DNA from 3 places in the Rhizobium sp. P1_C7 genome. Region 1 is predicted to be linked to each of the others. Evidence: riboswitches for the same ligand, from Rfam matches in the RefSeq annotation. Region 1 holds a riboswitch; each other region holds the start of a gene.

Region 1 (10,609 bases):
GCCCGGTGAAGATTGCCAGCGGAAAATTCCACGGGCTGATGCAGACAACGGGGCCAAGCGGCGCATGCGACGGACCGAGCGTGCGGCGAGCCTGCTCTGCGTAGTAGCGCAGGAAGTCGATCGCCTCGCGCACCTCGGCGATGGCATTCTGTACGGATTTTCCGGCTTCGCGAATGATCAGCCCGAGCAGTGTCTCGATCCTGGCCTGCATGATGTCTGCGGCGCGGTCGAGCATGGCCGCCCTGTCGCCCGGCGATACCGAAGCCCAGCTTGACGAGATTTTCAGCGCAGCCGCGGCGGCCACTGCCGCCTCTTGCTCCGTCGTCTCGCGCACGGTGCCGACGACGTCACGATTGTCGGCGGGGTTGAGAACCTCGCGCGGCTTGCCTGCTGCGAACGTCGTCTGGCTTGGAACCGCTTCCCAGGCCTGAGCCGCGCTCGCTTTCAACGCGTGGGTCAACCCCGCCAGCACCGCTTCGTTGGAAAGGTCAAGGCCGCCTGAATTCTGGCGCAGGTCGTAGAGATCGGCCGGAAGAGCGATCCTGTCGTGCTTCTGGCCGACGACAGCCATCGTCGCGACGATGTCGACCGGGTCGGCGACCAGTTCGTCGATCGAGACGTTGGGGTCGGCGATCCTGTTGACGAAAGACGAGTTGGCGCCGTTTTCAAGGAGACGACGCACGAGATAGGCGAGCAGCGTCTCATGCGTGCCGACGGGTGCATAGATGCGGCACGGACGGTTCAGGTTCTGGCGCCCGACGACCTCGTCATAAAGTGGCTCGCCCATGCCGTGCAGGCACTGGAATTCGTATTTGCCGACATGGTAGTCGGATCCCGCCATCGCGTAGATGGTCGCCAGCGTCTGGGCGTTGTGCGTGGCAAACTGCGGGAAGACAGCGTCTGTCGCCGCCAGCAGTTTTTTCGCGCAGGCGATATAGGAAACGTCCGTGTAGATCTTGCGCGTGAAGACCGGAAAATCATCAAGACCATCGACCTGGGCGCGCTTGATCTCGGCATCCCAGTAGGCGCCCTTGACGAGCCGCACCATGATGCGGCGCCCGGCACGACGGGCAAGATCGATGATGAAATCGAGGACGAAGGGGCAACGCTTGCCGTAGGCCTGCACCACAAATCCCATGCCGTTCCAGTTTGCGAGATCTGCGTCCAGGCAAAGGCTCTCCAGGATATCGAGCGACAGTTCCAGCCGGTCGGCCTCTTCGGCGTCTATGTTCAAGCCGATGTCGTAGGACTTGGCGATCAGCGCCAGCGCTTTCACCTTCGGGAGCAGTTCATCCATCACGCGGGCGCTCTGCGCACGGGCGTAACGCGGATGCAGTGCCGAGAGCTTGATGGATATGCCTGGACCCTCATAGATGCCGCGGCGATCGGAGGCCTTGCCAATCGCGTGGATTGCGGTCTCGTAGTCCGTGTAGTACCGCTTAGCATCGGCGCCGGTCGTGGCAGCTTCGCCGAGCATGTCATAGGAGTATCGGAAACCGCGCTGCTCGAGCGTCCTGGCACGCTGCAGCGCTTCGTCGATGGTCTCGCCGGTGACGAACTGCTCGCCCATCATGCGCATCGCCATGTCGACGCCCCGGCGAATGACCGGCTCGCCGCAGCGCGCGATCAGCCGCGTGAGAGCCGCAGACAGGCTGCGATCGTTGACCGTCGATGTCAGCTTGCCGGTAACCACGAGGCCCCAGGTTGCGGCATTGACGAAGAGCGAGCGACCACCGCCGAGATGGGCTTTCCAGTCGCCCTCGGAGACCTTGTCGCGGATCAGTGCGTCACGCGTTGCGGCGTCGGGAATGCGCAGCAGAGCCTCGGCAAGGCACATCAGCGCCACGCCCTCCTGGCTGGAAAGCGAGTATTCGTGCACAAGACCTTCCACTCCTGTGCCCTTGTGCTTGGCGCGTAGCGCTTCGATCAGCTTGCGGGCAGTTTTTGCGGCGGCTTGCCGGATCTGATCGGGAAGAACTGCGGCATCGACGAGGCGGGGAACGCACACGGTTTCAGGCGTGCGATAGGCTGCCGTGATCGCCTGCCTCAGATTGCTCTGAGGGCGGATGGCCGGTGCAAACCCGTCAAAGGGATTTGCAGCGCCATCTGCCTGCTTTATGGTGGCCTCAGCCGCTACCGCGCCATTGATGATCGTCATATCAGCTCCTATCGGGACAGGCGGACAAACTAGCAGATTTCAAAAGGTCAATTTCACTTGATTTGTGGCTCACAAATCTGTATTTCGCCATTGATTTATCATTCCCGAGGGAATTATCGTGATTACTTCAAGCCACGGCAGAGAAATCGACCAATTCGACCATAGGATAATCGAAGCGCTGATGGCTGATGGCCGGATGTCGGTGACGGACCTTGCAAAGCGCGTCGGACTCTCCAATACCCCTTGCCAGGTCAGGCTCAAGCGACTGATTGAAGATGGCTACATCCTGGGCTTTCGCGCCATCATCGACGTCAACAAGCTCGGCAGGAACCATGTTGCCTTCACCGAGGTCAAGCTTTCCGATACGCGTGAGAATGCCCTGAACGCCTTCAACATCGCGGTCAGGAAGCTGCAGGAGGTCGAGGAATGCCACATGATTGCCGGCGCCTTCGATTATCTGCTCAAGATCCGGACGTCGGACATTGCAAATTATCGTCAGGTTCTCGGCGAGAAGATCTCCAGCCTGCCGTTTGTTGCAAACACGTCGACCTTTGTGGCCATGGAAGCGATCAAGGAAGCCGGCGTTTAGGGCCGACGGAACAGTCGGGACACTAAGCGGCTCGGGAAACGCTTGACGTGCAACCGGAAGCCTTCAGCGCCGCCACAACGATGTCGACAAACAATCTGCGGAACCATACCGATCGGCCGTCAGCACGGTCGACGCGCCGATAGAGCATGGTGACCGGGTCTGCGGGCAGGTCGAGCGGCGGCACCGAGATCGAAAGTCCATGGAGTTGCGCCATGCATCGGGCAATCGATTCCGGAATCGTCGCGATGGCCGGCATTGCCCTTAGCGCCGTCGGCAGGGCCGAAAAGCGCGGTACGGTCGCAACCACCTGACGGCGCAGACCGACGCGGCCAAGTGCGACATCGAGGTTGTTGGCGCTGTTGCCTTCGAAAGACACGGTCACGTGCGGCGTCTTGACGAAGTCCTCGAGCTTCAAGGGAGCCTTCAACCTCACCTGCTCGGGATCGAAGACGCAGATCGAAGACTGGTTGAAGAGTGGCGCACGAATGTGCCAGGACGCGGGTTCCTCATGCACCGACACGCTAAAGTCATAGGCGCCTTCATCGAGCATACGCGCAGCGTCGCGTTTGTCGGACGCCACGCCGACCAGTCTGGATCCGGGCGAGAGTTCGCGCAGGCGCGCCACCAACGGGCCGAAAAACGCCGACTCCAGATTGTCGCACATGCCGATCCGGAATTCGCCCTGCCAGCTTGCGGGATCGAATGCCGTCGGCGGACGAATGGCCCGCTCGATGCCTGACAGTGCGTCTTCTATCGCCGGTGCGATCGCAAGAGCCCTTGGTGTCGGCTGCAGCCCTCGTCCCACCCTGACGAACAACTCGTCGTCCAGCGTCTCGCGCAACCGCTTCAACGCAGCCGACAGACCCGGCTGGCCGAGCAAAAGACGCTCGGCGGCACGGCTGACGTTCCGTTCCTGCATCAGCACGGAAAATGCCAGCAGCAGGTTCAGGTCTATCTTGCGCAGGATCACATCATTCATCATCGCTAGTAATACCTGACATAGGTACTATCAATTTGCAATAGGTTCGGAAGGTGTACATTTTCTCGTTTCTCTGTCGCCAGATCCTCGCGCGGCGTCAGCACGAAAGGTACGATCACCGATGACTATTTCCAAACCGAAAGGCGGAGCCGGCCTGGCTCTGCTGCTGCTCTGTGCTGCCAATTTCCTTGATGCCATGGACGTATCGACCATCGGCGTGGCGCTTCCCGCCATCCAGGCGGAACTCGGCATGAAGGCCACATCCCTGCAGTGGGCGGTGAGCGCCTACGTCCTTGGATACGGAGGCTTCCTGCTCTTGGGGGGCCGTGTTGCCGATGTCTTCGGGCATCGTCGCACCTTCCTCTGGTCTCTCGGTATTTTCGCTGCGGCCAGTATCGCCGGCGGTTTCGTCGACAGTGGGCCGACGCTGATTGCCGCACGCCTGGTGAAGGGGATTGCCGCCGCCTTCACGGCGCCAGCCGCCCTTGCGTTGCTGCTCTCCGTATTCGGCGAGGGCAATGCGCGCGCAAAGGCGCTCGGGGTGTTTGCCTCCACAGGGGCCACCGGATTTGTGCTCGGTATGGTCCTGGGCGGCGCGGCGACCATCGTCAGCTGGCGGGCAACGCTCGTTATGGGCGCGCCTGTCGCCATCATTGCGCTTGCGGTCGCCCCCTTCGTTCTCCCTGCAGATCAGCGAAAGGAAGGCCCGCGCCCGACGTTCGATTGGGCTGGCGCCCTGACGATCACCCCCGGCCTCCTGCTCTTCGTCTTCGGTATCACCAACGCCGCAGCCGCGGGCTGGGACGCGCTACCGACATGGAGCTCGCTTTTCGCCGCCGTTGTCCTGATCGGCCTCTTCCTGGTCGTCGAGGCGCGTCATGCCGATCCGATGGTGCCGCTTGCCATCTTCTGTCGAGCCAAACTCAGCCATGCCAACGCCGTCGCCGCGCTCTTCCAGGGCGTCTATGTCGGCTTCCAGTTCATCGCGACGCTTTACTATCAGAACGTCTTCGGCTGGTCGGCCTTTGCGACCGGCTTCTGCTTCGCCTTCGGTGGCGTCTGCGTGATGATACTGGCGCCGCGCTTTGCGGCAATCGGGCAGAGCCGTGGCACAACCGCCCTCATGACATTAGGCGTCGCGTTGCAGGCGGCGAGCTATATCCTCTGGATCTCGACGGTCGGTCACATCCATCCTGTGCTTCTGGTGGCGCTCTCGCAGATTCCGCTCGGCGTCGGCTATGCCATGACCTATCCTTCGGTACAGGTCGCAGCGCTGTCGGACGTCGAGGAGGACAAGTCCGGTCTGGCGTCAGGGCTGCTATTCGCCTCGTTCCAGATCGGCGGCGGCATCGTGCTCGCCGCGGCATCGGCGGTATTTGCAGCCGCACCGGGCTTCGGCTGGGATCCGTATTTTGCTGGCATCTCCTTCGTTGCGACCCTGTCTGTCGCGGTGACGCTTGCCGCTGCCTTGGGGCCGCGAACATCGGCTCGCCGGGCAGACGTCTACCAGGCAGCCGAATAGCCGGGCTGCTGCGAGGCCCGACCAAGGTGTCACGGCCGGTATCTCCTGTCGTGACAGACTTTTGAAGTGACAGGCGGCGTGTTTCCTGCAACAAGATGGTCCATTGAGAGACAGGGGCGTTCGCCGGAAGGCGGACTGAGAAGCACCCTTGGAACCTGAACCAGATAATGCTGGCGGAGGGAGTCGCTCGGGACCTTCCGCGATCGTGCGTTTCGTCTCTGCGTCTTGCTCCGCGTGAAAGGGGCAACATGCAAGACCAGACCTCGCCGGGTGAAGCTCTGAACGCGATGCGAGCGCAGACGCCGCTCGTGCAATGCATCACCAATTTCGTCGCCATGAACATCGCTGCCAATGTGCTGCTGGCTGTCGGCGCCTCGCCTGCCATGGTGCATGCCGAGGAAGAGGCCGGCGAATTTGCCCGCATTGCCGGCGCGCTGACCATCAACATCGGCACCATTTCCTCGGCGTGGATGAAGGGGATGCGCGCGGCTGCAGAAGCGGCGAACGAGAGTGGCAAGCCCTGGGTTCTCGATCCGGTTGCCCACTACGCGACCGGCTTCCGGCGGGAGGCAGTCGGCGCGCTGCTTGAATTGCGTCCCACCATCATCCGCGCAAACGCGTCCGAGATCATTGCCTTGTCAGGTGAAGCGAGCCGTGGCCACGGCGTTGACAGTCGCGATGCCGTCGAGCACGCCGAAACCTCGGCCCGGCACCTTGCCAGCACCCATGGGACGGTTGTTGCCGTCACCGGGGCGACCGACTTCATCACCGATGGCCAAAGAGCTGTTCGCATCGACGGTGGCTCGCCGCTGATGCCGCAGATAACGGCACTCGGATGCTCTCTCACCTGCCTGGTTGGCGCCTTTGCCGCGACATGTCCGCGTGCTCCTTTCGACGCAACCGTCGCAGCGCTCGCGACCTTTGCCGTTGCCGGCGAGGAGGCGGCTCGAAAGGCGGATGGGCCCGGCTCGTTTTCGTGGCGGTTCCTCGACAGCCTCGCCACGGTCGACGGCGCTTTCCTGGATCGCCATGCAAGGATCCGCACGGCATGACGCGCCTCGATCTCTCGCTTTACCTCGTGCTCGACCCTGATCTGTGCGCCGACCGCGGCATGGTCGAGACCGCCCGCGCGGCCGTTGCCGGCGGAGCGACCGTCGTCCAACTGCGCGACAAGCATGCGGACACGGCGCGGACAATAGAGACGGGCCGGGCTCTGAAGGCAGCACTTGCAGGCACCGGCGCGCTTGTCGTCATCAACGATGACGTGGAAGCGGCAATCGCCATTGGTGCTGACGGGCTTCACATCGGCCAGGACGACACGGGCGCATACGCGGCACGCCAACGGATCGGCACCGAGATGATCCTCGGCCTCTCCGTCGAGACGGAGGCGCTCGCGGCTTCAGTCGACCCGGAGCTCGTCAACTACGCCGGCATTGGCCCGGTTTTCGCGACGCCGACCAAACCCGACCACAAGCAGCCGATCGGCATTGCCGGTCTGGCGCGCCTCGTCGAGGTCTGCCCCGTGCCGGCCGTTGCCATTGGCGGGCTCAAGGCCGGGCATGTCCGTGACGTCTTCGCAGCCGGAGCCGACGGGCTGGCTGTCGTCTCGGCGATCTGCGGCACCCCCGATCCGGAAGCTGCAGCCCGCGGCTTCATCGACCTCATCAGAGAGGGAGCAAGATGATCCGCAATGTCCTCTCCATCGCAGGATCCGACCCATCTGGCGGTGCCGGCATCCAGGCCGACCTCAAGACATTCGCCGCCCGGGGGGTCTACGGCATGGCAGTGCTGACGGCGCTGACGGCGCAGAACACGCAGGGTGTTTCCGGCGTTCATCTTGTCCCCGACGCCTTCGTGGCTGATCAGATCAGAGCAGTCTTTGCCGATGTGCGTGTCGATGCCGTCAAGATCGGCATGATTGCCAATGCCGAGATTGCCGCTGCGGTGGCAGACGCGCTCCACCCACACAGGGGAATTCCGATCGTGCTTGATCCTGTTATGGTCGCCAAGGGCGGCGCCAACCTTCTGGATCCGGCGGCCGTCGACGCCCTGACGCACCGGCTTTTGCCGCTGGCAACGCTATTGACGCCGAATCTGCCGGAAGCAGGTGCACTTCTTCATGAAGCAGCAGCGGAAAACCGCCAGCAGATGGCGGATCAGGCGCAGCGGCTGCGCGCGCTCGGACCGGCGGCGCTCCTCGTCAAGGGCGGCCATCTCGTCGGCGATGAGAGCCCAGATGTGCTCGCAACGTCCGGTGGGCTGAGCTGGTTCGAGGCTGCCCGGATTGCGACTGCAAACACCCATGGGACAGGCTGTACGCTGTCGGCCGCGCTGGCTGCCGAACTGGCCAGAGGAGCAACGCTGTTTCAAGCAGTGATGGACGCGAAATCCTATCTCGTCTCTGCCGTCGCGCATGCCGATAGGCTCGACGTCGGTAAAGGCCACGGCCCCGTCCACCATTTCCACGAGGTTTGGAAGGCAAAAGAAGGATACGGGCAATGACACCGACAATCAGCCAGCAGACGGTCATCGTCACCGGCGCCGCCCGGGGCCTCGGAGCGGCCATCGCCACTGCATTTGCCCGCGAAGGGGCAAAGGTCGCGATCAACTATCGAGGAAGCAGAAGGGAGGCCGAGGCGCTCGCGGCCAGCCTCGGCAACCGCGCCAGGGCGTTCAAGGCGGATGTGCGCGATGGGCAGGCCGTCAGGCACATGGTCGCGGAGGTGACCGAGGCCTTTGGTGCGCCGACGACCGTCATTCATAACGCGCTTGCCGATTTCAGCTTCAACGGCGATGCCCGTCCGAAGCTTGACGAGCTGACGTGGGAGGACATGACCTCGCAGCTCGACACCGCGGTCAAAGGTGCGCTGAACTTGATCCAGGCGACGCGTTCAGCCATGGCTTCGACCGGTTTCGGACGGATCGTGACGATCGGCACCAACCTCTTTCAAAATCCGGTCGTGCCATACCACGACTATACCGCCGCCAAGGGCGCGCTTCTGTCGCTGACGCGAACGGCGGCGGCAGAACTCGGCCCTCTGGGTATTACCGTGAACATGGTCTCGGGCGGTCTGCTGCGGATGACGCAGGCGAGCAGCGCTACCCCTGAAGCCGTGTTCGATCTGATAGCGGCAAGCACGCCGCTTCGCCGGGTAACGACACCAGAGGAAGCGGCCGATGCGGTTCTCTTCTTCGCGAGCCCGTGGGCTCGCGCGGTCACCGGTCAGAACCTTATCGTCGACGGCGGGCTCGTCTTCGGCTGAGGCCTGGAGGCACCCGTCAGGATTTGACCGCGCCTGCGGTCAAGCCCGCGATGATGTGCTTCTGCGCCAGGAAGAACACGATGATCGTCGGGAGAATGGTGAGGGTAATGAAGGCGAGCACCAGCTGCCAGGCGGTACCGAATTCGCCGCGATAGACCATGACGCCGAGCGGCCAGGGGTACATCGCCTCCGAGTTCAGCATGATCAGCGGCAGGATGTAGCTGTTCCAGCTGCCCACGAATGAGATGATGCTGACGGTGGCAATGATCGGACGCGAGAGCGGCAGCGAGATATGCCAGAAGAAGCGCATGTAGCCGCAGCCGTCGACAATGGCCGCCTGGAACAATTCTTCCGGGAGGTTGCGAAAATAATTCCTGAACAGCAGGATGCTCATGCCAAGGCCGAACGCGACCTGCGGCAGCACCACGCCAAAGTAGGAGTTCAGCAGTCCCAGATCGCGGATGCGGATGAACAGCGGCAGAATTGCAGTGGCCGCCGGGAACATCAGGCCGATCAGGAAATAGTTGAGCAGGAAACCCGAGCCGAAGAATTTGACGTGGGCGAAGGTGAACGCCGCCATCGCCGATACCGATACTGTCAGGAAAACGGTGAGCACGGCGATGATCAGCGAATTCATCATCTGTCGCCAGTAGCGGTCGCCGAACAGGATGTCCGAGTAGTTCTCGAAATGCCACTCGACCGGCAGGCCGAAGGGGTTGGTGCGCAGGTCGCCGAGTTCCTTGAAGCCGCCCAGGGCCGTCGTCAACAGCGGTATGAGGACGATTGCGGCGATGATCGTCAGCGACGCGTAGAGATAGATTTTCGAACCGGCGGTCAGCCGGCCGGGTGAAACCACATCAGTCATGGCGCATGAATATCCGTTTGTAGCTGAAGGCGAGCGTGATGCAGATCACGAACAGGACAACGCCGACTGCGCTGCCGAGGCCGACCTGCATGCGGGTGACCCCGAAGTTGAACAGGAAGGTGACCATCGTCTGGGTTGCGTTGAACGGCCCACCGCCCGTCAGCGGCATGATCAGATCGAACAGCTGCAGCGAGCCGACGACGGCGAAGAATACCGACAGGCGCACGGTCGAACCCAGCAACGGAAGGGTGATGTAACGGAACCGCTGCCAGCCGCTGGCGCCGTCGATCTCGGCGGCCTCGAGCACGCTCTTGTCCAGCGATTGCAGGCCGGCGATGAACAGCATCATGTGGAAGCCGAAGTATTTCCACACGATCACGGCCAGCACCGCGTACATGGCGAGATCCTTGTCGGCCAGCACATAGGGGGTCTCGACCCCGAACAGGTGCGCCATGGAGGCAAACAGGCCGTAGTCGCCGTCATAGACGAAGCGCCAGATCAGGCCCGCCGCCACTTCTGCCAGAACGTAGGGCAGAAAAAAGATCAGTCGGAAGAGAACGACGCCGGCAATGCGGTGGGCCAGCATCATCGACAGCCAGATGGCGAGCGGTATCTGGATCGCGATGGAGACGACGATGATGAGCGCATTGTTCTTCAGGGCGGTAAGAAAGGCGCTGTTCTTGAACAGAACCTCGAAATTCCTCATGCCGACGAATTGCGTCGGCAGACCATAGCCATCCCACTTGTAGAGGCTGTACCAGGCGGCCTCCCCCATCGGCAGGATGACGAAGATTGTAAAGAGCAGCAGCGCCGGCGGCAAAAACAGGAGAAGCACGGGCAGTCGTCCGGAGACAGCCGGATCCTTGCGCCGAACGGACGATGCGGGTGTCGTGCGCGGACGAACAGCAGTCGCTACGCTGATATGGGTCATGGCATGCCAGCCTCGCTGGAAATGAAAATAGCGGCGCGGGCAAGGCCCGCGCCGCGATGATCTTCGTTAAAGCTGGTCCTGCTCGAAAGCATCCTGGATCTGTTGGGCGCCGTCCGACGGGCTCATCTGCCCCGAGACGATCGCCACAGACACGTCGTTGACGACGCGGCCGACGGAGGGCCCCAGATCCTGGTCGAAGAAATTCTGATGCCAGGTGGAGTGCGCCAGCTGCTCGGCCGACTCGTGCAGCAACGGGTTCGTTACGCCATCGAGCGCTTCGACCGCGACAGGAATGATCATGC
Region 2 (10,609 bases), on a different contig from region 1:
GTTTCCATGACGGCTGCATCCGCAAAGGCTGGATGCAGCGCATAGGCGGCGTTCAGCAATTCCATGAGCGAGCGCGCCGCGATCGGCCCGTTGAATTCCGTCTCGATCATCGTGGCGCCGACCATGAAAAGGCCGTCGCCGCGAGGAACGATATAGACCGGAATACGCGGATGCAGCAGGCGAACGGGGCGGCCCAGTTCGACCTCGCCGGTCTTGAGGTAGAGCATTTCGCCACGGACGCCGCGCAAACCGCGCAACTGGTTGATCCGCGCGATACCGGTGCAGTCGACGACCTCATCAAAATCGTGTTCGTCGGCAGGCTCGCCAATGAAAGCGACACCCTCTGCTGCGAGTTTCTTCTGTAGTGACGTCAACACCAGCCGTGGGTCGAGATGAGCTTCCTGGGGAAAGAAAAGGGCATGTCTGAAGCGACCGGCAAGAGCCGGTTCCAGAGAGGCGATGCGCTCTTCCTCAAGCCACTCATACCCGTTCGTTCGCCCCGCAAAGCTCTTCAGCTCACCGTGGTCGCGTGTCGGTGCGACCACCAGCGTCCCGTTGCGACGTACCTCGCCCGGCAGGATCGCGTCCCACCGGTCGGCGGCGTCGATGCCACGCGCGAGCACGGCCTCGCCTGCAGTTTCGCGTTCGCACCAAGGCGCCAGCATGCCGCCGGCGAGCCAGGATGCGGCATGACCGAACCCAGGCCCCGGGTCCATGACGGTGACGTCGGCGCCGCGCGCGCGTAGTTGATGGGCGACCGTGAGGCCGGCGACGCCGGCCCCTTTGACAAGGACGTGCATGTCAGCCTGCCGCAGGTTTGGCGGCATTGATCGTCATATAGAGATCACCGCCCTCGCGGTATTTCGCCGCCATTGCATCCAGCCCTTCCTTCTGCGCCTCCGCGCGGATATCGTGGGAGATCCGCATGGAGCAGAATTTCGGGCCGCACATGGAGCAGAAGTGCGCGACCTTGTGTGCCTCCTTCGGTAGCGTCTCGTCATGAAAGCTGCGGGCGGTTTCGGGGTCGAGCGAGAGGTTAAACTGATCCTCCCAGCGGAACTCGAAGCGAGCGCGGGAGAGCGCATCGTCGCGCAGCTGGGCGGCCGGGTGGCCCTTGGCAAGATCGGCGGCATGGGCGGCGATCTTGTAGGTTATGACACCTGTCTTGACGTCGTTGCGATCCGGAAGGCCGAGATGCTCCTTCGGCGTCACGTAGCAGAGCATGGCCGTGCCGAACCAGCCGATCATCGCCGCGCCGATGCCCGAGGTGATGTGGTCGTAACCGGGTGCGATATCGGTCGTCAGCGGCCCGAGCGTGTAAAAGGGTGCCTCGCCACAGACGGCGAGCTGCTTGTCCATGTTCTCCTTGATTTTGTGCATCGGCACATGGCCCGGGCCCTCGATCATCACCTGGCAATCCTTCTCCCAGGCTAATTTCGTCAGCTCACCCAGGGTTTCCAGCTCGGCAAACTGTGCCGCGTCGTTGGCGTCCGCGATCGAGCCGGGGCGCAGGCCGTCGCCGAGTGAGAAGGACACGTCGTAGGTGCGACAGATGTCGCAGATCTCGTCAAAGTGCTCGTAGAGGAAGCTTTCTCGGTGATGATGGAGACACCATTTGGCCATGATCGAGCCGCCGCGCGAGACGATGCCTGTGACGCGGCTGACGGTCAGCGGGATATAGTGGAGCCGCACCCCGGCATGGATGGTGAAGTAGTCGACCCCCTGTTCTGCCTGTTCGATGAGCGTGTCGCGGTAGACCTCCCAGGTCAGGTTTTCGGCGATGCCCTCGACCTTCTCCAGTGCCTGGTAGAGCGGAACGGTGCCGATCGGCAGCGGCGAATTGCGGATGATCCATTCGCGGATGTTGTGGATGTTGCGGCCGGTCGACAGGTCCATGACGGTATCGGCGCCCCAGCGGGCTGCCCAGACCATTTTCTCGACCTCTTCGGCCATCGACGAGGTAACCGCCGAGTTGCCGATATTGGCATTGATCTTCACCAGGAAGTTCCGGCCGATGATCATCGGTTCGGCTTCGGGATGGTTGATGTTGGCGGGAACGATCGCCCGTCCCGCCGCCACCTCCTGGCGGACGAATTCGGGCGTCACGTGGTCCGGAATGTGGGCGCCGAAGCTCTCGCCGTCGCGTATCGTCGCTTCGGCCTTGGCCTTGCGGCCAAGGTTCTCGCGGATGGCGATGAACTCCATCTCCGGCGTGATGATGCCGGCCCGGGCATAGGCGAGCTGGGTGACCGCCTTGCCGTCCTTTGCGCGCAACGGCTGGCGCTGCCCGGGAAATTCGGGCGTCAGACGCTCGCCGCTGGCAAAGCCGTTGTCCTCAGGGCGTACATGCCGGCCCTGGTAGGCCTCGACATCGCCGCGGGCAAGCACCCAGCCGCTCCGGAGCTCTGGCAAACCCTGTTCGATGCGGATGTCGGCGCCGTCGATCGTGTAAGCACCGGAGGAATCATAAACCACGACCGGCGGTTCGCCCGATGTCGGGTGAACGCTGATCTCGCGCATCGGGACGCGGATGTCGGTGTGGATATCTCCCGGAATATAGATCTTCCGGGATGCAGGAAGCGGGCCGGTGGTGACTGTGGGGGTGAGGTTTTTTGCGACAATATTCATGGTCGAGGCTCCAAGTTTGCGATTGGAGACCCAGTCCTCAGCCGGAAAGATGAAAACACGCCGACTCGGATTCCACGCGTGAATCCGAAGCCTTTCGAGCGCTTGCACCGTCCCTACGCCAGTATGAACTGGATCAGGTTCAACGGGTCACTGCGCGCGATAGCAGTATCTCAGCCCCTTGCCGGGACCCCCCTGGTGAATGCCAAAAGGTTAGAGCGTGCGGGGCGAGGCTGTCAAGCATCGGCTTTGCGGCCATCGAACGGCACACCACTTTGCGGAAGCTGCTGCTGAAAAAAAGGCGGTGAGAGCTCGGTCCTGCCGTTTCGAGCGCGACCAGTTCGCTGTCGGCGGCGCGGACGGCGGCAAACGCAATAGCTTCCGGGAGCCGCCGGCCTGCGATATACGTGGTGAAATTGACTTGCGGCTCGATCGCGGTCGCGAGGGACAGGTCCAGTCGTGAGGCGCTGGAACCCAGCCGCGACCGCCTGCCACCGCGCTGAAGGGAGAATGCTCCATAGCCGTTAACGACCCTATCACATCCGGCGACGCGACCGATCGTCTCGACGCGCTCATCCGCAATCTTCTGCACGCTACCATTGAGCACGATAGCGAGGACGCGCTGGCCCTTATCAGGCGGTATATCGATCGCGCCCTGCCGGGCACGACCAATGACGAACTCGATGCGGCGTTGAAGCGGATTATCTACGCCTCATTGACGACAAAGCAGTGAGGACGTGCACGTACCAACAATTCTCAGACCTCGATGGCTCGATCGAAGCGCACCGGCAGGCGGCCGCAGCTGTCAACACTTCGGAAAAGTTGCCCGACCTGAAAGATAGGTGACGTTTTGCGATGATATGCCGCTTGCAGGACCCGAACCAGCGACCCATTGCGAAGATCGGAACAGCAAGTTCATGGGTAGCACGTAATCTAAAGTACCAACAAAAGTCCCAGCCGACCGAACAAAAACACGAAAAAAACAAGTTAAAGCAATATGTTAATAAGGTGGGGTTGGCGGAGATGGTGAATTCGAACCCTCGACACGCTTCCCATGCCCGAGGGGACCACGGTGGCGAAACTGAATTCACGCAATGAAGCCGCCTTGCGGCGGCCGATGGGTAACGTATTGATCTTCATAAGATAACTGGAGCGGGCGAAGGGATTCGAACCCTCGACCCCAACCTTGGCAAGGTTGTGCTCTACCCCTGAGCTACACCCGCTCAATCCACATCGGTCCGGGGTAGTTGTGAGGACCGTGGGCGCCACCTTGCGGCGACGGGCGCTATATCGCCCAAACGATTTTCAAATGCAACAGGGAAATGACGCAAACTCGAAGAAAAATTCGGACGGCCTCGATCGGAGTGTCAAGAACGCCGCAAACGCAGGGAAAACCGTCAAATGCGGGCGTTGCAAAAGAAGGATGACGGACGTAATCAGGATGCCTTACCGCTTTCCATGAGACCGACGGATCCTGAAATGACTGAAACGATGCCGAAAACCGCTGACGACTTGTTCGCTTTTCTCGATGGGCTGGGTGCAAAGCACAGCACCAAGACGCATGCCCCGGTCTTCACAGTCGCCGAATCTGTCTCGCTGCGCGACGAAATTCCCGGCGGACACACGAAGAATCTGTTCGTCAAGGACAAGAAGGATCAGTTCTTCCTTCTGACGGTCGAGGAGCATGCCGCCGTCGATCTGAAAACGGTGCATACGCTGATCGGTGCTGCAAGCAAGGTGTCGTTCGGAAAGCCGGAGAAGCTGATGGAGTATCTCGGCGTGACGCCGGGTTCGGTGACGGCTTTCGGCGCGATCAACGATTCGGGGCGCAACGTCACGTTTGTGCTTGATGCGGACCTGATGAAGGAAGAAATCATCAATTGCCACCCGCTTTCAAACGACGCCACGACGTCGATCGCAAGTGGTGATCTCGTTCGTTTCATGGAAGCGACCGGACACAAGCCGCTTGTCTTGAAAGTGACGTCCTGACATACGATTTTAGCGCTAGAAAGGCCGGCTAACCGGCGCGGCGGGAGAGACCTATGAGCGGTAACGACAACCCTTACAACAATTCCTTTGGCCAGATGTCTGCAACGGCAAGCTACGGCGATGCGCCGGCACCAGCAGCAGGCGGCTACATCAAGGACACGACGACCGCAACCTTTACGAAGGATGTCATCGAGGAGTCCCGCAACCAGCCGGTTCTGGTGGATTTCTGGGCGCCCTGGTGCGGTCCCTGCAAGCAACTGACGCCTGTCATTGAAAAGGTGGTCAACGAGAGCCAGGGCCGCGTCAAGCTCGTCAAGATGAACATCGACGATCATCCGTCGATTGCCGGCCAGCTCGGTATCCAGTCGATCCCGGCGGTCATCGCTTTCGTCGGCGGCCGGCCGGCTGACGGCTTCATGGGCGCGGTCCCGGAAAGCCAGATCCGCGAATTCATCGATCGTATCGCCGGTCCCGCCGGTGCCGATCAAGCCGCCGAAATCGAAGCGGTCTTGAAGGAAGCGGACGGCCTTCTCGCCGCTGGCGATGTCAATGGCGCGGCGCAGCTTTACGGCGCCGTCATGCAATCCGATCCTGAAAATGCCAAGGCGCTTGCCGGCATGGCGGAATGCATGATTGCCGCCAACCAGCACGAACGGGCGCGTGAGGCGCTCGCCGATCTTCCTGAAGAGATGGCGAAGGATGCTGGGATCCAGGCGGTTCTGAAGAAGCTCGCGCAGATCGAGGAAGCCCGCAAGCTCGGGGATCCAGTGGCGCTCGAGCATGAGCTGGCCCGCAACCCCGACGATTACGAAGCGCGCGTCAAACTGGCGAAGATCCGCAATGTCGAGGGCAGGCGCGACGAAGCGGCCGAGCACCTGTTTTATGTCATGCGCAAGGACCGCACGTTCGACGACGACGGCGCACGTCGCCAGCTCCTCCAGTTCTTCGAGGTGTGGGGGTTCAAGGACCCGGCGACCGTTGCTGCGCGGCGCAAGCTTTCAGCGATGCTCTTCTCCTAAGTTTGCGAGAATGGCCCTTGCGTTTTTGAGGGCGTACCCCACATTCCGTTAGTGCGGGCGCGTGACGTTGCGCCTTGCCGATGATGCGGGACCAGCCTCTATGCAAGTGGGGAATGCACGATATCTGAAACCCGGCGATCTGCCTGACACGATCGCCGTTTTCCCTTTGGCGGGCGCGCTTCTGCTGCCCACAGGACAGCTGCCGCTGAATATTTTCGAGCCGCGCTACCTGTCGATGTTCGACGCCGCGCTTACGGGCAACCGGCTGATCGGCATGGTGCAGCCTGCGCTTGGAGATACGGAGGATAAGCATGGCGATGCCAATCTGGCTTCAGTCGGCTGCCTCGGCCGTATCACCTCGTTTGCGGAAACAGGCGACGGCCGCTACATCGTCTCGCTCACCGGCATCTGCCGTTTCCGTCTGCTGGAACAGAAGGAAACGCATCAGCCGTTCCGCACATTCCGCATCGCGCCTTTCATCGCCGATCTTTCGGCGCGTGACGAGGAAGATGCCGTCGATCGAGTAGCGCTTCTTGCCGCGTTCAAAGCCTATCTCGACGCCAACAAGCTCGAGGCCGACTGGGAGAGCGTGGAGCGTGCCAGCAATCTGACGCTGGTCAACTCGCTTGCCATGATGTCGCCCTTCGGGCCGGCCGAGAAGCAGGCTTTGCTCGAAGCGCCCGACCTGAAGACGCGAGCCGAAACGCTTATCGCAATCACCGAAATCGTGCTTGCGCGCGTCTTCGGTGACTCCGACACGGTGCTGCAGTAAAGGCGGACACATGGACGAAAAACTCAGCCGCGTTGATCCGAAGCTTCTGGAACTGCTGGTCTGTCCCCTGACCAAGGGTAGGCTTACCTACGACCGCGATCATAGCGAGCTGGTGTCGGAAAAGGCGCGTCTGGCCTACCCGATCCGCGACGGCATCCCGATCATGTTGGTGTCGGAGGCGCGGGAGCTGGACGATTAGATTGCTTGGCCGGCAAGCAGGCGTGGATTGTCTTTCGCCGTCGTGCCGGCGGCCTGTCCAATGAAGAAGGATTTGAGGCCGGGCAGCCGGTCGACGATGCCGAGGCCGAGGTCGCGGGCAATCCGGATCGGCGCAAGATCGTTGGAAAACAGCCTGTTCAGTACGTCGGTCGTCACCCCCATGCGGAAGGTGTCGAAGCGGCGCCAAGCCTGGTAGCGCTCCAAGATATTGATCGAGCCGATGTCGAGACCCAGCCTGTCGGCCTCGACGATTGTTTCGGCAAGGGCTGCGACATCCTTGAACCCAAGATTCAGTCCCTGGCCGGAAATCGGATGGATGCCGTGTGCCGCATCGCCGGCAAGGGCAAGACGCGGAGCCACGAAGGCGCGTGCGAGGGTGAGGCCGAGCGGAAAAGCGCGCTTGTCGCCGACGACCCTCAGCGTGCCGAGCTTGTGGCCAAAGCGGCGTTCCAGTTCCTCCTCGAAGATAAGATCGTCGGATTTGACCAGGCGGTTTGCCTCCGCGGTCGGTTCCGTCCAGACCAGCGACGAGCGGTTGTCCTTCAGCGGCAGGATGGCGAAGGGGCCGGCGGGCAGGAAATGTTCCTCGGCGCAGCCATTGTGCGGGCGCTCGTGCTCGACCGTCGTAACGATCCCCGATTGGCCGTAATCCCAGGACACCGTCTTGATTCCGGCCAGTTCGCGGACATGCGAGCGGACGCCGTCGCAGGCGACCACCAGGCGCGTTTCCAGCACCGTGCCGTCGGAAACCGTTACCTCGGCATGTGTATCGCCTGTCTTCAGGCCGGTGGCGCCGAGCCCATGGTGGATCTCTATGCCAAGCCGGCCGCAGGCGCCGCGCAGCGCCCTCACCAGTGCAACATTGGGAACCATGTGCGCGAATGGCCGGCCCTCGGACACCTCACCGTCGAAGGTGAGGAAGACGGGGCGCACGGGATCGGCGGTTTTCGAGTCGGTGACGATCATCTTGGTGATCGGCTGTGCGTCGGGTTCAATCTCGTGCCAGATGCCGAAGACCTCCAGCATCTTCGTTGCTGCGGCGATGACGGCGGACGCGCGCGTGTCGCGTTGCCAGGCCTCTTCCGGCGCTGCCTCGACAACGGCGACGTCGAGATGAGGGGCGGCCTGCTTGACCGCGACGGCAGCGGAAAGACCGATATAACCCGCGCCAACAACCAGCATGTCCCGCATAGCGTTCAGTCCTTTTGCCTGTGAATATCGTATTGATCTATATAGATCATCGCCGCCGCACTTCCTACCGTCCGGAGCCATACAAAATGACGCGCGACACCGAAAAGCCGACCGCCATGAAAACGTTGTTGTCGACGCTCGATCTGGAGCCGATCGAAGTCGATATTTTCCGTGGCGTCAGCCCTCAGGTCGGCTGGCAGCGCGTCTTTGGCGGCCAGGTGATCGCACAAGCCCTGATGGCGGCGCAACGGACGGTCGAGCGCGAACGTCTCGTGCATTCGCTGCACGCCTATTTCATGCGGCCGGGTGATCCCGCCGTTCCGATCGTTTATCAAGTCGAGCGGATTCGTGACGGCTCCAGCTTCAACACGCGTCGCGTCGTCGCTGTCCAGCATGGAAAGGCGATCTTTGCGCTGTCAGCCTCGTTCCAGATCGAAGAGCCGGGCTTCGATCATCAGATCGACATGCCTGGCGTGCCGCAGCCCGAGACGCTGTTGGATGAGCAGCAGATCGCCGCACAGTATCTGGTCAATGCCCCGGCGGCGATCCGCAAGTATTGGGAACGCGAGCGGCCCATCGAAATCCGGCCTGTGGCGCTCACGCACTACTTCTCGAGCAAGAAGCTCGATCCGTTCCAGCACGTCTGGGTGCGGGCGACCGGTCCTGTTCCGGACGACAGGCTCTATCAGGCGTCCATTCTCGCCTATCTATCCGACATGACGTTGCTGGACACGTCGCTTTATCCGCACGGAACGTCAATCTTCGATCATACACTTCAAGTCGCCAGCCTCGATCATTCGATGTGGTTTCATCGTCCCACGCACCTCGACGACTGGCTCCTCTACACACAGGACAGTCCCTCTGCCTCCGGAGCGCGAGGTCTGACGCGCGGTAGCCTCTTTACGCGAAATGGTGTCCTGGTTGCCTCGGTGGCTCAGGAGGGGCTGATTCGTAAAAGAGCAAATGCGTAATAAATGCGCATCTTCGTTCATTTGGGTGTTTTTTGAGCGATTATCGGGCAATCATTTGCCTGTTTATTAGTGCCATCAATTATCGTGTTTATTTTTCAATTACTTAGTTGTCATTTCGAATCTGGCACGCCCCTTGAATGTATATCGCCGGTCGCTGTTCGTGAACGTCAGCGGCAAGGAGAGTCGGCTCCGTGCCGAGGGTAACGAAGGATGGGAAACCAGATGAAAATTGTGATGGCCATTATCAAGCCGTTCAAGCTCGATGAGGTGCGCGAAGCTCTCACGGCGATCGGCATTCAGGGCCTGACCGTGACCGAAGTAAAAGGCTACGGGCGCCAGAAGGGACATACCGAAATCTATCGCGGCACCGAATATGCGGTCAGCTTCCTGCCGAAGCTCAAGATCGAAATCGCAGTCGCCAGCGAAATCGTAGAAAAGGCAGTCGAAGCTATCGCGTCGTCGGCCAAGACGGGTCAGATCGGCGACGGCAAGATCTTTGTCTATTCGATCGACCATGCCGTGCGCATCCGTACCGGCGAAACCGACTCAGAAGCGCTGTAAGGCCGAGCAAGGAGCTTTTCTCAATGTCCATTTCGAAGTTTACTTCCACCTACGCGCGTCTTGCCGCCGCGTCCACAGTGCTTCTGGCGCCGGTTGCAGCCTTCGCGCAGGACGCTGCCGCGACCGCCGCCCCTGCTGCCGCTGCTGCCCCTGTTCCTGACAAGGGCGATACAGCTTTCATGTTCATCTCCACCCTGCTCGTTCTGTTCATGATCCTGCCGGGTCTTGCGCTGTTCTACGGCGGCCTCGTTCGTGCAAAGAACATGCTCTCCGTGCTGATGCAGTGCACGATGGTTGCTGCCGTACTGATGCTGATCTGGGTGATCTACGGCTACTCCTTCGCTTTCGGCGGTTCCGACAGCCCGTACTGGGGCGGCACGGCGAAGATGTTCCTCGCTGGCGTCACGAAGGATTCGACGGCTGCGACCTTCTCGCAGGGTGTCGTCATTCCTGAGTTCATCTTCGCACTGTTCCAGATGACGTTTGCGGCGATCACGCCTGCACTGATCGTCGGTGCCTTCGCTGAACGCATCAAGTTCTCGGCTGTGGTCCTGTTCTGCGCCTTGTGGGCAACCTTCGTGTACTTTCCGATCGCTCATATGGTCTGGGATGCCAACGGCCTGCTCTTCAAGATGGGCGCGCTCGACTTCGCAGGCGGCACGGTCGTTCACATCAACGCCGGCGTTGCCGGTCTGATCGGTGCGATCATGGTCGGCAAGCGTACCGGTTTCGGCAAGGACATGATGGCTCCGCACTCGATGACGCTGACCATGGTCGGTGCGTCGATGCTCTGGTTCGGTTGGTTCGGATTTAACGCCGGCTCCAACCTGGAAGCTTCCGGCGGCGCTATGCTCGCAACGGTCAACACCTTCATTGCCACTGCTGCAGCCATCGTTTCATGGGCGGTTGTCGAAACGCTTACCCGCGGCAAGGCATCCATGCTCGGTGGCGCCTCCGGCATGGTCGCTGGTCTCGTTGCGATCACGCCGGCTGCGGGCATCGTCGGTCCGATGGGCGCAATCATCATGGGCCTGATCGTTTCGCCGCTGTGCTACTTCTTCGTCTCCGTGGTCAAGAACAAGTTCGGATACGACGATACCGCTGACGTCTTCGGCGTCCACGGCATCGGCGGGATGTTCGGCGCGATTGCCACCGGCATCTTCGCTTCCGCATCGCTCGGTGGTGTCGGCTATGTCGAAGGTGTCACCATGGGCGGTCAGGTCGTCACCCAGCTGACGGCCGTCGCTACCACCATCGTATGG
Region 3 (10,609 bases), on a different contig from region 1:
GCTCGATGAAAACAGCATGGTCCGCAATCTGGCGAACCTCGTCCGGATCATGCGATACCATGACCACGGTGTTCCCGGTATCCCGATGCATTTCCAGAAGCAACGCTGCCATATCGTTGCGCAGGCTGGGGTCGAGCGCTGCAAAGGGTTCGTCGAGCAGCAGCACCGGCCGCCTGCGAACAAGCGCGCGAGCAAAGGCAACGCGCTGGCGCTCCCCGCCGGAAAGCGTCGCCGGCATCCGCATCTCGAAACCGCGGAGGCCGACCTTTTCCAATGCCGAAACGATCGACGACCGATCGGCCAGCGAAAGTTTCATGGCCGGATCGATACCGAGCCCGACATTGGTGAAAACATCGAGATGCGCAAACAGGTTGTTGTCCTGAAAGACAAGCGAAACCGGCCGGCCGGCCGGATGCACAGCGCTGACGTCATGTCCCGCGATTAGGATCCGCCCTTGCGTCGGGACCTCGAAGCCGGCGAGCAAATTGAGAAATGTCGACTTTCCTGCCCCGGAGGCGCCCGTCACCGCAATGACGGCCACCGCCGGCAATTCGCAATCGAAGAAAAACTCGTGCCCACCCAACCGTAGGCCGACATTTTGCATTTCGATTCCATCAGCCATGCGACGCAGCCTCCCTGGGGGACCGACCCATCGTGCCTGCAATCGTCAGAAGGAGACAGATGACCCCGAGGATCAGCGCCAGTCCGTCGGCATCGTTCGTTCGATAGCTGCCCATGCGGCTGTAGACCAGCCAGGGGAGCGTCACGAAACTGTCCGAGCCGAACAGTGCGACGGCGCCGAGATCACCCAGCGACAGCGCCATGGCGAACGACAGCGCAGTGAGAACCGGCTTGGACAGCGCCGGCCAATCGATCAGGCGGAAACGGGCAAGGCCGGAGATGCCAAGGCTGGCGCGCAACCGTTGCGTCCGCCGTTGATGAATGGAGTAGGCCGGCTCGAGCACCCGCATCACAAATGGCAGAGACATCAGTGCATTGATGATGACAATGAGGGCCGGCGCACAGGTGCCGGCATCGCCGATGCTCCTCAGCGCCATGAACCAGCCCGTCGCAAGGACAATCGGCGGAACGAGCAACACCAGCGAAGAGGCGCTTCCCATCGCCGCGAAGAACGCACGGTCGCCTCGGCCCTTTTTCCTCTCCAGAGAGATCGTATGGCGTGCACGCACGAGGGCGCCCGAAAGGGCGAGCGACACAAGGGCAGCAGAAAGCGAAATTGCAACACTGGTGAGAGCCGCTTGCCAGAAGATCGGCTCCGCGATCAGTTTCATCGGATTGGCGCGAAGACCTGCGACCACGATGGACATCAGAGGCAAGCCTAGGAAAAACACGGTGAGCACCAACACGCCGCTATCGACGAGGCGGGCGCCAAGCAGCGCTCCATCAGGTCTTCGTACGGCTTTGCCCGATGTCAGCCCGTCATCGCCCGCCGCCGGAAAAAGAGCAAGCACGCCGAGAACGATGGCGGTGAGCGCGATCTGCAGCAACGAAAGCGCGACGGCACGACCAGGATCGAAATCGAAACGCAGCGACTGGTAAATCGCGACCTCGATGGTCGTCGCGGCAGGTCCCCCGCCAAGGGTCAGCACCAGTGTGAAGCTCGTGGCGCAGAGCATGAAAATCAGGCCCGAAACGCCCGGGATGATGGAACGCAGTACGGGCCATTCGATGAAGCGGAAAACGGAGCCATGCCGCATGCCGAGACCGCTCGCCACGAGCCAGTATTCGCCCGGTACCCGCTCGAGAGCTGCCAGCATCAGCCGGCAAGCCAGGGGCAGATTGAAGAAGACATGCGCGAGCAGGATGCCGGTAAGTCCGTAGACGTTGATCGGCTCGGCAATGCCGGCGCTTGTCAGAACTGAATTCAGGATGCCCTGCCTACCCCATATGCCGATCAGGCCCAATGCGCCGATCAGCACCGGCAGCCCCATCGGCACGGCCATAAGGCGGATGATCCAGGTGCGGCCGGGAAAACGCGGCTGGCGCGCCAGCGCCTGCGCAATCGGAATGGCAAGGACGATGGACAGAACGGTCGATAGCAGTGCCTGCAGCAACGTAAAGCGCACGACTCTCAGTATGTAGGGGTCGAAAAGCGCCGCGGACATCGAAACCGCACCACTCGACACGAGCAGCGCAACCGTCGCCAGGCAGACGAAAAAGACGATAGCGGCGAGGCTGACCGCCCCGCCGGTTATTGCGGATCGCTTTTCGGCTGCGGTCAGCAGCATCAGTTCATGCTCATCGCAGCCAGCCACTCGCCGATCCAGGCCTTGCGGTTCTTGGCGACCTCGTCCGAGCTCATGAGAAAGGTCCTCGACGGATTGACGAGCCTACCGAAGGCGTCGGGCAGCGGCTGGGATGTTGCCGAGACGGGCATCATCCAATTGTTGGTCGGGATGGTATCCTGGAAGTCCGGCGTTACCATGAACTTCAGGAAGTCGCGCGCAAGTTCCTTGTCAGGTGCATTCTTCAGCAGGCCTGCGACTTCGATCTGGATGTAGTGTCCCTCGGAGAACGCGGCTGCCTGATAGCGATCGGTACTCTCCGCAACCATATGATAGGCCGGCGATGTCGTATAGGAGAACACCATCGGCGCTTCGCCCTTGGTGAACAGCCCATAGGCTTCCGACCAGCCGGGTGTCACCGTCAGGACTCGGCCCTTGAGCTTGGCCCAGGCTTCCGGCGCCTTGTCGCCATAGACGGATTTCACCCACAGCAGCAGGCCAAGACCCGGCGTCGAGGTGCGCGGGTCTTCAATGACGATCTTTTGCGTCGAATCGCCTTCGACCAGATCCTTCATGCTCTGCGGCGGGTTCTTGATCGTCTGCGTGTCGTAGATCACTGCGAAATGGCCATAGTCGTAAGGAACGAAGACATCGTCCCTGTAGTCACCCGGAACCTTCAAGGCGGCGGTATCGACGCCACTGGCATCGAACAGGCCAGTCGCCTTGGCTTCGGTGATGAGATTGGTGTCGAGGCCGAGTACGACGTCGGCCTTGGTGCCGGCCCCCTCGAGTTTGAGGCGCGAAAGCAGGGCCACGCCGTCAGCCACACTGACGAAATTGACGGTGCAGTTGCAGGTCTTCTCAAACGCTGCCTTCACCTTGGGGCCGGGCCCCCATTCCGACGTGAAGCTCTCGTAGGTATACACGGTCAGCGTCTTGTCGGCAGCTTTTGCCGGCGTCATCGGCAGTGCGACAAGCGTTATCATGGCGGCGGCGATGAACGAGTGGTTTTTGAATATGGGCATGGCACCTCTCCTCTAGGTTTTCTTGAAGGGGAAAAGGGCGGTGCCTGATGTCACGCGTCTAATCCCTCCGCCGGTGTTAACCGGATCAGGTTCCGCGGGTTAGCTTCTGCAAAGCCTCTCAGCCCCATGTCCGATGGACACAAGGCACCCCGTTAGAGCGGGAAAAGGTGTATCGTCGCGATCGGCGTCTGGCAAGAGGCGGCGTCCCCCGCCTCCTGCTGTTTATTCAGCCGCTTCGGCGGCCGCTGCAAGCTTCTTGATTTCCCCTGTTCGCGGCAACTGCACCGACTTCAACATCAGAGCTGCCAGAAGACCGAGGAGCGCGATCGCGCAGGAGGTCATGAACAGTGGCGTGAATGCGCTGGAATAGGCATCCGCCACGGCATGCCGGGTGGCATCCGGCAAAGCCGCCATCATCTTAGGCGTCAGCTGTTCGATGTCGGTCACACCGGGAATGGAGAGGCCCGTTCTGCCAAGCTGCGAACCAACGATCGCGCCATACATGGAAATCGCAATCGATGCCCCGCCCATGCGCGACAGTGTGACCGATCCGGTCGCTGCACCGACGTCGCGGGCGGGTGCGGCATTCTGCACGCCGATGATCGGGACCTGCTGCGCCAGGCCGACACCGATGCCGTGAAACGCCATCACGGCCCCAATCAGAAAGATCGGCGTTCCCGCGTGAACCAGAGAAAGCAGCACAAACGCGGCCGCGCTACAGGTCAGGCTTGCGACTGCTAAGGGCTTGTATCGTCCGGTGGCCGAGATGATGCGCCCGGCCGACAGGGAGCCGCACACGATGCCGCCGGTCAGAAGAACGAAGAGGCCGCCGGCTGCCGACGGTGAAAGGCCGGTCGTCGTCTGCAGGAAAAGCGCGAAATAGTTCACCATGCCGATGCCGATCGCGCCGCTCATGATCGACATGACGAGCAACAGGCCGAATGTGGAGTTGCGGAACAGCGACAGCGGAATGATCGGTTCGGCCGCGCGGCGCTCGACGAGGACCCATGCGACGGCACAGACGACACCGAAGGCAACGATCCACAGGTTTTGCGGGGAGATGAGCGAGCCGAAGAGCTGGCTGCCATCGGCCGCAAGCACCACGCATGTCGTGGTCAGGGCAAGCAGGAGCGCGCCCGCATAATCGATCTTCGGACGCCGGTTCGGCTTGCGGTAGGGAAGCATGAAGGCAAGTCCGGCCAGCACGACAAAGCCGATCGGCACATTGACTAGGAAGATCGAGCGCCAGCCGAAAAGGTCGCTCATCGTACCGCCGAGAACGGGGCCAATGGCGCCTGAGGCCATCAGCACGAGGCTCGAATAGCTCTGGTAGCGCGCACGTTCGCGCGGCTCGAACAGGTCGGCGTTGACCGCGAAAATGGACACCATGATGCCGCCGCCGCCAAGTCCTTGCAGGACGCGAGCGGCAATCAGAGTATTCATGGAGACGGCCAGACCACAGACGGCAGACCCGACAGTAAAGATCATGATCGCCGCCATCATCACATACTTGCGGCCGAAGAGGTCCCCGAGCTTGCCATAGAGCGGCATCACCGCGCTCACCGCCAGAAGATAGGCCGAACCGATCCAGCTGAATCGCTCAAGATGACCGAACTCGCCGACAATTGTCGGCAGAGCCGTCGCGACGATCTGGTTGTCAAGCGTTGCCATGAACATAGCGGTCATCAAAAAAAGAAAGAGAACGAGCCGGCGGCGGTGATCTGTCACGAGCGGCGCCGGGGCAGTTTGCATATCCATGGGGCTTCTTATCCGAGTTGGGTCACGCCGGATTTATGTGCTATTGGCATATAATTGTCAATGTCACATTCATGACATTTGCATGTTCTCATTGCCGACGCCTTCTGCTATGATTTTCTTCATGAACGAGACCGCGACCGAATCTGCCGATATCGACCCCGCCGAGACAAGCGAAGGCGTAACGTACATCGGCCAAAGCATGACCCGCATGCGGCTCATGACGGGCCGGCGGCTGATCGGCCGGCTTGCCATACAGAGCATCGCGCCCGGCCTCGAACTTTCGCATCTCGACGTCTTGGACGCAGTCCGGCGCGCGCAGGACGCCGGCGAGGTCACGATCGGCACCATTGCCGAGATGATGCGCATCGACCCATCGCGCGCGAGCCGTGTCGTCGCCGACATGGTCAGCCGCAATGTGCTTCGTCGAAAGGCGTCCCAGGCCGATGCTCGCCGGATCGTCGTGGTCATGACGCCGCTAGGACAGAGACTGCTGTCGGAACTGAAGGCCCAGAAGCTTGCTATCGTCTCCGAAATCGTCGAGGACTGGCCAAAAGAGGATATCGACACCTTTGCGAAGCTTTTCGACAGATACATATCCGGCTTCGAGGCTGTGTTTCAGGCTCGCATGAAGGATGTGGCCGACGAAGGCTGATCTGCGCCCTTTCCCTTCCCCCCTGCTTTGCGCTATGGGCAATGCCCATGAGCCAATCCACCTTCACCATTCTTCTCGGCGGCGAGTTGCGACTGACCGATCGGCTGCGCCAGGCGGTCGCGGGCACGCGCTTCATTGCTGCCGATGGGGGAATGCGCCATGCCGCCGCTCTGGGCGCCATGCCCGAGCTCTGGGTCGGCGACTTCGATTCCACGCCTGCGGATCTTGAGAGCGCCTTTGCACATGTGCCGAAGCAACCCTACCCGGCGGCAAAGGCCTCGACCGATGGTGAGATCGCCGTATCCGAGGCCATAAAGCGCGGTGCAACTCGGCTGATTCTTGCCGGCGCACTTGCCGGCGAGCGCTCCGATCATGCGCTCCAGCATCTGATCTATGCGGTCAGCCTCGCCGAACAGGGCCTGGACGTGCTGCTGACCTCGGGCAGCGAAGAGGCCGTGCCGCTCGTCGCAGGCACGATCAGCCTTGATCTCCCGCAGGGAAGTCTCTTCTCGGTTCCCGGCTTCAGCGAGCTGCGTGGGCTGTTCATCGAGAATGCGCGCTATCCGCTGGCCGATTTCAATTTGCCGTTCGGTTCGTCACGCACCATTTCCAATGTCGCAGAGGGCGCAGTACGCTTCTCTCTTCAAAGCGGCCGCGCCATCGTGCTCGCCCGCCCCTATGATCTTTCCGGAGTCTGATTTTTGGCGCCCCCCATTCTTAAACTCGATGATATTTTCCTGAGCTTCGGAGGCGCACCGCTTCTGGCGGGTGCTGCGCTGCAAGTGGAGCCCGGAGACAAGATCTGCCTTGTTGGCCGCAATGGCTCCGGAAAGTCGACGCTGCTCAAGATCGCGGCCGGCATGGTCGAAGCACAGTCCGGCGAGGTCTTTCGCCATCCCTCATCGACTGTCCGCTATCTCGAACAGGCTCCCGATTTCGAAACCCACAAGACGGTGCAAGCGTACGCCGAGGCGGGGCTGGGGCCGGGCGACGATCCCTATCGCGTCACCTATCTGCTCTCGCATCTCGGCCTGACGGGTGAAGAAGATCCCCAAAACCTCTCCGGCGGGGAGGCCCGCCGCGCGGCACTCGCGCGCGTCCTTGCGCCAGAGCCCGATATTCTCCTTCTCGACGAGCCTACCAACCACCTCGACCTGCCGACGATCGAATGGCTGGAAGGCGAGCTGCAGAAAACCCGAAGTGCGCTCGTCCTCATCTCGCATGACCGTCGCTTCCTCGAAAAAGTCTCGACCGCGACCGTGTGGCTCGATCGCGGCACCTCGCGCCGGCTCGACAGGGGCTTTGCCCATTTCGAAGCGTGGCGCGACCAGGTGCTGGAAGCCGAGGAGCTGGAGCAGCACAAGCTCGGCAAGGCGATCGAACGCGAGGAGCACTGGCTCCGCTACGGCGTCACGGCACGGCGCAAGCGCAATATGCGCCGCCTTGGCGAACTGCAGACGATGCGGTCGAACCATCGTGGACACAAGGGTCCGCAGGGCACGGTGCAGGCAACCGTTTCCGATGCGCAGGAATCCGGCAAGCTCGTCATCGAAGCGGACAAGATCACCAAGACATTCGGCGACCGGCCGATCGTCACGCCGTTCTCGATCCGCGTCCATCGCGGCGATTGCATCGGCCTCGTTGGACCGAATGGCGTGGGAAAGACGACGTTGCTGAAAATGCTGACCGGGCAGCTCTCGCCCGATAGCGGCACAGTCAAACTCGGCACCAACCTGGAAATCGCGACGCTTGATCAGAAGCGCGATGAGCTCAACCCCGACGAAACACTCGCCCACTACCTGACGGACGGCCGCGGCGACAACCTGCTCGTCAACGGCGAGCAGCGCCATGTCACGGGCTACATGAAGGAATTCCTGTTTCAGCCCGAGCAGGCGCGCACGCCGATCAAGAACCTGTCGGGCGGAGAGCGTGCACGCCTGATGCTGGCGCGTATCATGTCGCGCCCGGCAAACCTGTTGATCCTCGACGAGCCGACGAACGATCTCGACATCGAGACCCTGGATCTGCTGCAGGAGATTGTCGCCGGCTTTCCCGGCACCGTCATTCTCGTCAGCCACGACCGCGATTTCCTCGATCGTACGGTGACATCGACAATCGCACCCGCCGCACCCGATGCGCCGGACGGACGTTGGATCGAATACGCCGGCGGTTATTCCGATATGCTGGTACAGCGCAAGGGCGCTGCCGACGAACGCAAAAGATCGGAGAAGGCGGAGAGGTCGAAGACGCCGGACGCCACACCCGTTGCTGAGGCGCCAAAAGGAAAAGGCAAGCTCTCCTTCAAGCAGAAGTTCGCGCTCGAGAACCTCCCGAAGGAGATCGCGAAGGCCGAAGCCGAAATCGCCAGGCGCGAAGAAAAGATGGCCGACCCCTCTCTCTTCAGCAAGGATCCCGCGACATTCAGCCGTCTCGCCGCCGAAATGGAGAAATTCCGCGGCAGCCTGACGAAGATGGAAGAGGAATGGCTGGAGCTCGAAATGCTGCGGGAGGAGTTGGAGGGCTAGATCAGCCCTTCCTCCGAGCGCGCCGCACGATACGCAGGCGACTCCTCACTTTTCCTTGATTCGCCAGTGTTCCAGCGCCGGGACTAATCTGACCGCGCGGTTGCAGCGCACCGACCAGACGACCGCATGGAGAAAGACCATGTCCCGCAATCTCAGCATCTCAGTGGCGACCGTCCTTGCCACCAGCGCCCTCACGATCGCATCGCAAACTGTATTCGGCGCAGACGCGCAGCGCGTGCGCGTGCGCGGCGCGATCGAAAGCCTCAGTGGCGACACGCTTGTCGTCAAGACAAGGGAGGGCACCGACCAGACGGTGTCGCTGAAACCTGAGTGGAAAGTCGGGGGCATCAAGAAGGCGTCGGTCGAAGATATCAAGCCGGGAGATTTCGTCGGCGTTGCGTCGCTGCCGAAGGCCGACGGCGGCGACGGAGCCCTCGAAGTGCTGATCTTTCCTTCGGCGATGAAAGGCACCGGCGAAGGCAGCCGCCCTTGGGACTTGAAGCCAAACAGCACCATGACCAATGCGACCGTTGCCAGGGCGGTCAAGGCGATCGACGGCCACACCATTACGCTGACTTACCAGGGCAAGGAAAAGACCATATCAATCGCTGACGATACGCCGATCGTCACCTTCACGCCCGCCGGCAAAACGGATCTGACGCCGGGTGCACAGGTGATCGTTATGGGCGAAAAAGCGACCGACGGCACGATCTCTGCCGCGCAGCTGACCGTCGGCACCAACGGCGTTGTCCCGCCCATGTGAACGGTCACAGCGCTGGCGCCCGTACGTTCGGAACTTTTGCCATGGCCTTCGCTTCAGGCTTCGCGTCCAGCGCCTCGAGATGCAGCACGCGCGGCTGAAACGCTTCCACATAAGCCTCGGATCGACCGATATAGATCATTGTGCTCTCTGGCATCGAGGTAAGCACTTTCATCATCGTGGCTTGCCATTCCGGCTCCATCCCTTCCAACACTTCGTCGAACACCATCCAGCGCGGGCGAACGAGAAGCAGCCGGGCAAAGCCGATGGCGCGCTGCTCGTCGGAATCGAGCAGTTTGTCCCAGCGCGCGCGCGTGTCGAGCCGGGCAATCAGGTTGTGCAGGCCAGCCTTCTCGAGGACCGCCTCGACATCTTCGTTCTTGTAGGTCTGCGCGGGCTCGGGGAATGCTAGGGCTTCGCGAAGCGTTCCACCCGGAATATAGGCCGACTGCGGAACGAAAAGCATGTCGTCTGCGGGCGGAAGGCCGATCTTGCCACCACCGCATGGCCAGAGCTCGGACAGCGCAAGGAAGAGGAGCTTGCGATTGAGGTTGTGGTCACCGTTGATCATGACTTTCTCACCGGCCTTGATCGTCACGCTGTTCTCACGCAACCGGAAGCCGCCGCACTGATCGATCTGTTCATCGATCTTGGCCGCGATCCTCACATTGTCGAGCGTCAGCGTGCCGGGAGCGCTCCTCTCGTAGGCGATCATCTCCTTGAGATCGACATCGTCGCCCATGGTGGTCAGCGCCTGCCGGAAATCGGTGACCCGCATCAGAGTGGCCCGCCATTCGGCGATCGGGCCAAAGTTCGAGACATACCAGCGAAGAGCCGTATTCACCTGATTGAACGCGCCGACGGACATCATCAATTGGCCGAAGGTCAGGCCCCCGGAGAAATAAGCAGGCGCAGCAACGATGATCGGGATGACAACGACGAGCCAGCCGTAGCCGGCCGAAACCCAGGTAAGATTGACGTTTGCCATCGCCACACGTTTGATAACGGTGAGGACTGCACTGATATCGGTATTGATGCGACCCCGCTCGTTTTCCTCGCCGCGCGCGGCGGTGATGGCGGGTATGTTTTCGTTGGCGTGCATCAGGGCAAAGCGGAGCTCTGCTTCCTTGGAGAAGCGGTCGGCATTCAGCTTCACAAGTTTGCGGCCGACGAGCTGGCTGAGCACGGAGGCAGAGGCAGCGTAAAAGATCGCGGCCCAGACCATATAGCCCGGAATGGAAAAACTATGGGTGCCGAAATGAAAGACGAAGCCGCTGGAAAGTTCCCACAGCACGCCGATGAAGCTCACCAGAAGGATGGTCGATTGCACAAGGCCGATGACAAGCCCACTCGTACTTTCGGCAAGATTGCGTGCGTCCTCGTGCAGGCGCTGGTCTGGGTTGACACCGATCAGACCGCTTGACGCCAGGCGAAGCGCGCGCTTGCGCTGCAGCCACTGGTCGACCAGGTCTCGTGACAGGCCCTCGCGCATATAAAGCGCCGTCATCTGGTTGAGCCAGGCCTGTATGACGTTGAGCAGCAACAGCATGCCGGCAATCACCGCAAAGATTTTGAGCTGGTGAAAGAAACCCGGCAGGTCACGCCGCGAGATACTATCGTAGAACGGCGCATTCCACTGATTG

What was found. Region 1 has a riboswitch for thiamine pyrophosphate ahead of thiM (hydroxyethylthiazole kinase). Riboswitches for the same ligand answer to the same signal wherever they lie in the genome.
Region 2: linked by a shared signal. The riboswitch ahead of thiC (phosphomethylpyrimidine synthase ThiC) and the one ahead of thiM (hydroxyethylthiazole kinase) in region 1 are both predicted to bind thiamine pyrophosphate.
Region 3: linked by a shared signal. The riboswitch ahead of thiB (thiamine ABC transporter substrate binding subunit) and the one ahead of thiM (hydroxyethylthiazole kinase) in region 1 are both predicted to bind thiamine pyrophosphate.

Annotation. Positions count from the first base shown of each region.
Region 1 is NZ_JBFUAL010000013.1:20,119-30,727, forward strand. Features, by position in the region: gene putA (trifunctional transcriptional regulator/proline dehydrogenase/L-glutamate gamma-semialdehyde dehydrogenase) at 1-2,158, opposite strand, end outside; gene AC1D2R_RS20290 (Lrp/AsnC family transcriptional regulator) at 2,277-2,747, shown strand; gene AC1D2R_RS20295 (LysR family transcriptional regulator) at 2,770-3,729, opposite strand; gene AC1D2R_RS20300 (MFS transporter) at 3,848-5,248, shown strand; TPP riboswitch at 5,351-5,447, shown strand; gene thiM (hydroxyethylthiazole kinase) at 5,497-6,300, shown strand; gene thiE (thiamine phosphate synthase) at 6,297-6,932, shown strand; gene thiD (bifunctional hydroxymethylpyrimidine kinase/phosphomethylpyrimidine kinase) at 6,929-7,750, shown strand; gene AC1D2R_RS20320 (3-oxoacyl-ACP reductase) at 7,747-8,511, shown strand; gene AC1D2R_RS20325 (carbohydrate ABC transporter permease) at 8,528-9,376, opposite strand; gene AC1D2R_RS20330 (carbohydrate ABC transporter permease) at 9,369-10,307, opposite strand; gene AC1D2R_RS20335 (ABC transporter substrate-binding protein) at 10,374-10,609, opposite strand, start outside.
Region 2 is NZ_JBFUAL010000006.1:130,813-141,421, reverse strand. Features, by position in the region: gene thiO (glycine oxidase ThiO) at 1-800, opposite strand, end outside; gene thiC (phosphomethylpyrimidine synthase ThiC) at 802-2,628, opposite strand; TPP riboswitch at 2,721-2,832, opposite strand; tRNA gene AC1D2R_RS11355 (tRNA-Gly) at 3,774-3,848, opposite strand; gene AC1D2R_RS11350 (prolyl-tRNA synthetase associated domain-containing protein) at 4,105-4,614, shown strand; gene trxA (thioredoxin) at 4,668-5,633, shown strand; gene AC1D2R_RS11340 (LON peptidase substrate-binding domain-containing protein) at 5,734-6,405, shown strand; gene AC1D2R_RS11335 (Trm112 family protein) at 6,416-6,604, shown strand; gene AC1D2R_RS11330 (ubiquinone biosynthesis hydroxylase) at 6,601-7,815, opposite strand; gene tesB (acyl-CoA thioesterase II) at 7,902-8,786, shown strand; gene AC1D2R_RS11320 (P-II family nitrogen regulator) at 8,997-9,347, shown strand; gene AC1D2R_RS11315 (ammonium transporter) at 9,371-10,609, shown strand, end outside.
Region 3 is NZ_JBFUAL010000006.1:176,864-187,472, forward strand. Features, by position in the region: gene AC1D2R_RS11525 (thiamine ABC transporter ATP-binding protein) at 1-622, opposite strand, end outside; gene thiP (thiamine/thiamine pyrophosphate ABC transporter permease ThiP) at 615-2,249, opposite strand; gene thiB (thiamine ABC transporter substrate binding subunit) at 2,249-3,232, opposite strand; TPP riboswitch at 3,317-3,433, opposite strand; gene AC1D2R_RS11540 (MDR family MFS transporter) at 3,494-5,029, opposite strand; gene AC1D2R_RS11545 (MarR family winged helix-turn-helix transcriptional regulator) at 5,151-5,681, shown strand; gene AC1D2R_RS11550 (thiamine diphosphokinase) at 5,723-6,379, shown strand; gene AC1D2R_RS11555 (ABC-F family ATP-binding cassette domain-containing protein) at 6,383-8,206, shown strand; gene AC1D2R_RS11560 (DUF5666 domain-containing protein) at 8,346-8,969, shown strand; gene AC1D2R_RS11565 (ABC transporter ATP-binding protein/permease) at 8,974-10,609, opposite strand, start outside.